2 regions of the Streptomyces sp. NPDC019890 genome follow, and region 2 is predicted to be linked to the other one. Evidence: riboswitches for the same ligand, from Rfam matches in the RefSeq annotation. Region 2 holds a riboswitch; the other holds the start of a gene.
What was found. Region 2 has a riboswitch for cyclic di-AMP ahead of ACI2LP_RS14440 (transglycosylase family protein). Riboswitches for the same ligand answer to the same signal wherever they lie in the genome.

Region 1 (2,384 bases), on a different contig from region 2:
CGGCACGGCGGCATCAGCGCTCGCAGCTTTGTCCGCGCGCTGCCCACGCTGTTGATCATCGGCGGTGTCATCTTCGATCTCTCCACTCCGTCCGAGTTCACCGCGTCCCCCCTCTTCGCGGCTGCCCCGCTGATCGCGGCCCCCTTCTTCTCCTGGCTCACCACCCTGCTCACCGGTGTCGCGGCCGTCGCCGCGGTGGTCGGTCTGCACATCTACAACGACACCCTGGACAGCGTCTCGGCCAACACCGAGCTGTTCACCGTGGTCACCGTCGCCGGGCTCGCGCTCATCATCAATCGGGTCGTACGGCTCAGCGGCGAGCGCCTCGCCTCCGCCCGCGTCATCGCCGAGACCGCGCAGCGCGCCGTGCTGCCCACGCCCGCCGAACGGATCGGCGGGCTGCAGGTCGCCGCGCGGTACGAGGCGGCGCAGGCGGACGCCTTCATCGGCGGTGACCTCTTCGCCGTGCAGGACACTCCGTACGGGGTGCGCCTGGTGGTCGGCGACGTACGGGGCAAGGGGATGGAGGCGGTCGAGGCGGTGGCCGTGGTCATCGGCGCGTTCCGGGAGGCGGCCGAGCAGGAGGCCACGCTCGAAGGGGTGGCCAAGCGCCTGGAGCGGGCGCTCGCGCGCGAGGGCACACGGCGGGACAGCCTGGAGATCTTCGAGGAGTTCACCACGGCAGTGATCGCCGAGATCCCGCGCCGCGACGAGATGGTGCGCGTGGTGAACCGTGGCCATCCGGAACCGCTGGTGCTGTACGCCGACGGGAAAGTGCACGCGCTTGCGCCGACCGAGGCCGCGCTGCCGCTGGGCATGGGCGAGCTGAGCGGATGGCCGGACCGTGGGGACTCGTTTCCGCTGCCCGCCGGGGCGACGCTGCTGCTCTACACGGACGGCCTTTCCGAGGCGCGCGACGCGGACGGCGTCTTCTACGACCCGGCCGCGCGGCTCGGCGGCCGGCTCTTTCCCGGGCCGGAGGAACTGCTGGACGCGCTCGTCGACGACGTTCGACTGCATACCGGTGGCGGCTTGACGGACGACCTGGCCCTGCTGGCGGTCAGCCGTCCCGGGCAGGGGCAGCAGGGCCGCCGCAGGATCGTCCCCGTGGTCAGAGCGAAGAGTCAGAGCCAGGGAAGGCCACCGGACCCGCACCGTGTGTAGTCGAAGCGCACCCCTCCGCATCACATATGAACCACCGTCAGGTGAAGGTGTGAGAGGAGAGGCGATCAAGTCGCCCGTATCCGGCCGTTTGTGTCCCGGTAAGTCCGTGACGAACTCGTTAACGATCACTCGGAACAGCTTGGAATCCGGCCCTGGCGTCTATTAACGTTCGATAACGCAGCGCGGTCGTCCCAGCCGTCGCAAGAGACGGCACCGTGCGCGTGCGCCGAATCCCGCAAGGGAACCGGGGAACCACCAATTGGGGTGAATCGGGCACCTTTTGCCGCTCTTTTCCGCGGTCGAAGCGCTCGTAGGAGACCTTCCTGCTCCGAACCCGTCAGCTAACCCGGTAGGCGAGAAGGAAGGAAAGGAGTACGCCTCAGTGGCGTCCAACACCCCTGCCCCAGAAGCACCCTTCAGGCCCGACTTCTTCAGCGGCGAAGAGGGGGCGGAGCGGGCGTGGGAGGAATGGAACCCCACCGAGGACTCCGTTCGTCCGGTGCGCGGACGGCACCGTGTCGTCAAGCAGCGCGGCGGGCTCGCCCGCAGCTCCACGGTGCTCGGCGTCGGCGTGATCGCCGCGGTCGGCGCGGGCGGCATGGCCACCGCGCAGGACAAGCCGCCGGTCTCCATATCGCTCCCCGACTCGATCGCGGACAACCTGCCCGACGCCAAGTCCCTTCCCGGCGTGGGCTCTTTGCTGTCCGACGACTCCTCGGACACCGACGCCGGCAACACCTCACCGCTCACGGCGGTGACGCTCGCCTCGGACACCGACTCCAAGACCGCTGCCGATGGCGCGGCCGGCGCGGGTGAGGCGCTGCGCGCCCGCATCCTCCAGCAGGCCGAGCAGCAGCAGGCCGAGGCGGACGCCGAGGCGAAGGCGGCCGCGGAGAAGCTGGCGGCCGAGAAGGCCGCGGCGGAGGCGAGGAAGCAGCAGACCGCGGCGGAGGCCAAGGCCGAGGCGGAGAAGCTTGCGGCCGAGAAGGCCGCGGCGGCCAAGGCGGAGGCCGAGCGCCTCGCCAAGCTCGCCGCGAGCTATTCGCTGCCCACCTCCTCGTACACGATCACCTCCACCTTCGGTGAGGCCGGCTCCATGTGGTCCTCGGGCTACCACACCGGCCTGGACTTCGCCGCCCCGACGGGCACGCCGCTCAAGGCGGTCCACAGCGGCACCGTCAAGTCGGCGGGCTGGTCCGGCTCCTACGGCTACCGCACGG
Region 2 (2,384 bases):
TGGATGGCCGACCTCGGCAACGGCTTCTACGGCGGGCTGCAGTTCTCGCAGGAGACCTGGCAGAGCTTCGGCGGCACCGCGTACGCGGCGCGCGCCGACCTCGCCAGCCGCTCCCAGCAGATCGCGGTTGCGGAGAAGGTCCTGGAGGCGCAGGGCCCGGCGGCCTGGCCCGGCTGTGCGGCGATCGCGGGGCTGAAGAACGACGGCGCCGCGACCGGCGTCGACCCGGGCGTCCTGCCCCTGCCCGGCCAGAGCGCCCCGGCGGCGCCGGACGCGCCGGACGCGCCCGACGCGTCGCCGAAGACGACCGAGCCGTCCGAGGCCGCGGAGCCCTCTGCCGAGCCGTCCGCCGAACCGTCCGCGGACGCGACGGAGCCGGCGACGCCCGATGCCACTCCGAGCGCGGACGCGGGCGTCGACAGCGGAAGCGGTAAGCACCGCGGCGAGTCCGCCCCGGAGGAGACCGAGCCGGGCAATACGGACAACACGCGCGAAGCGGGACGTCATGCCTCGCGAAGTGACGGCCCAACACGCGCCGAAGCGGACAAGAGTGACACTTCGGACGTCCCGTCGGGCGAGTACACCGTCCAGGCGGGCGACAGCCTGTCCGCGATCGTCAACAAGGAGAAGCTCTCCGGCGGCTGGACCGCGCTCTACGAGGCGAACCGGGGGACCGTCGGCGACGACCCCGACCTCATCCTTCCTGGCCAGAGCCTCGATCTGGGCGCGAAGTAGCGGCAGTTCGCGGGCTTATGTCCGAGTCTGCGCAAGTGAGACATGAGTCTCTTTGTCCCAACTGGCATGACTCGTCGGGCGGAATCGCTCATTCCGCCCGCTACCTGCGGAAACGAGTGTTACCGGAGAGGCGAGATGGGCGATTTCTCCCCGATGTTCATCTTTTGAACATCGGGGAGAGGTGTGTCTACGGTCTGACCGCTCGCCATCGCGGGCACCACTGACCGTCACGCCGAATCCTGCCGTCGGTCGGGGGGAGTAGTCGTCGCGTAGAGCGCCGAAGGCAGGAGCGGGGGACCCAAGGTAAGCGCCGGCCCCGGCCACTGAGAGGTGGTCACCAACCGGCTAGGGGTGAAGTCGCGCGCTAGGACGCACGACCGGGCAACTCACAGGCCCGAACCCGACAGCTCACCTCGTAGGCGTCGGTGAGGAGACGTTCCATGCTGTTTTCCAGCAAGGGCAAGCACCGCCGCCCGTCGAAGACCACTCGCATCGCCACGCTCGCCGGTGTCACCGGTGCCGCCTTCGCCGTCCCGCTGCTCGGCGCGACCTCGGCCTCCGCCGCCACCGCCGCCGAGTGGGACCAGGTCGCCCAGTGCGAGTCCGGCGGCAACTGGTCCATCAACACCGGCAACGGCTTCTACGGCGGCCTGCAGTTCACCAACTCCACCTGGGCCGCCTACGGTGGCACCGCCTACGCCTCGCGCGCCGACCTGGCCTCCAAGGACCAGCAGATAGCCGTCGCCGAGAAGGTCCTCGCGGGCCAGGGCAAGGGCGCGTGGCCGAACTGTGGCGTGGGTCTGTCCAACGCCGCGTACGACGGCGGCTCCGCCGACTCCGGCACCGCGCAGCAGGCGAAGCCCGCCCCGAAGCGCGCCGAGGCCCCCACCACCCGCTCCGCGCGCCCGGCCGCTCCGAAGCCCGCCGCCAAGGCCACGGGCTTCAAGAAGGGCGACGGCGAGTACAAGGTCAAGGCCGGCGACACGCTCAGCAAGATCGCGCAGGCCGAGAAGGTCAAGGGCGGCTGGACGAAGCTGTTCGACCTGAACAAGGACATCATCAGCGACGCCAATGTGATCTACCCGGGCCAGCAGCTCCACCTGAGCTGACCCGAGGTCCCGGGCCGGCAGCTCCACCTGAGCCGGCCCCACCCGGACTTCTGCATCAGTTGTCCGGGACCGGACATCCGGACCCCGGATTCCGGTGGACCCGGCGGCCCACCGGAAGCGGCGGACCCCCGTCCCCCAGCCACCCCGGCTCGGTGCGTTTTCCCCCGTACGCACCGGGCCGGGGTTCTGTCTGTCGTCCCCCGCCTGCCGCCGCAGGCCGTTACCCGCTGGTAGACCTTGTACCCCTTTGTCCGCTGCCGCGAGCCTTGGGGGCCTTTTTTGTCCCAGCGGGCGGGCATCGGCTGGCCACAGCCCTGGAGCCGGTTAGGCTCATGTCGCAAGGCCAAAGAGACCCTGCACTTCAAGCGTCACATCCCAGAAGGAGATGCTCGTGCCGTCCATCGACGTCGTCGTAGCCCGGGAAATCCTGGACTCCCGAGGCAACCCCACGGTCGAGGTCGAGGTTGGCCTCGACGACGGCAGCACGGGTCGTGCTGCTGTTCCGTCCGGCGCCTCCACCGGTGCGTTCGAGGCTCTTGA

Region 1: it holds a riboswitch for cyclic di-AMP, as region 2 does, so the genes downstream of both, ACI2LP_RS32560 (M23 family metallopeptidase) here and ACI2LP_RS14440 (transglycosylase family protein) in region 2, are expected to answer to the same signal.

The regions. Positions count from the first base shown of each region.
Region 1 covers NZ_JBJDQK010000023.1:12,237-14,620, forward strand. The annotation lists gene ACI2LP_RS32555 (PP2C family protein-serine/threonine phosphatase) at 1-1,164, shown strand, start outside; cyclic di-AMP (ydaO/yuaA leader) riboswitch at 1,379-1,535, shown strand; gene ACI2LP_RS32560 (M23 family metallopeptidase) at 1,547-2,384, shown strand, end outside.
Region 2 covers NZ_JBJDQK010000004.1:474,140-476,523, forward strand. The annotation lists gene ACI2LP_RS14435 (transglycosylase family protein) at 1-735, shown strand, start outside; cyclic di-AMP (ydaO/yuaA leader) riboswitch at 1,001-1,172, shown strand; gene ACI2LP_RS14440 (transglycosylase family protein) at 1,176-1,844, shown strand; gene eno (phosphopyruvate hydratase) at 2,230-2,384, shown strand, end outside.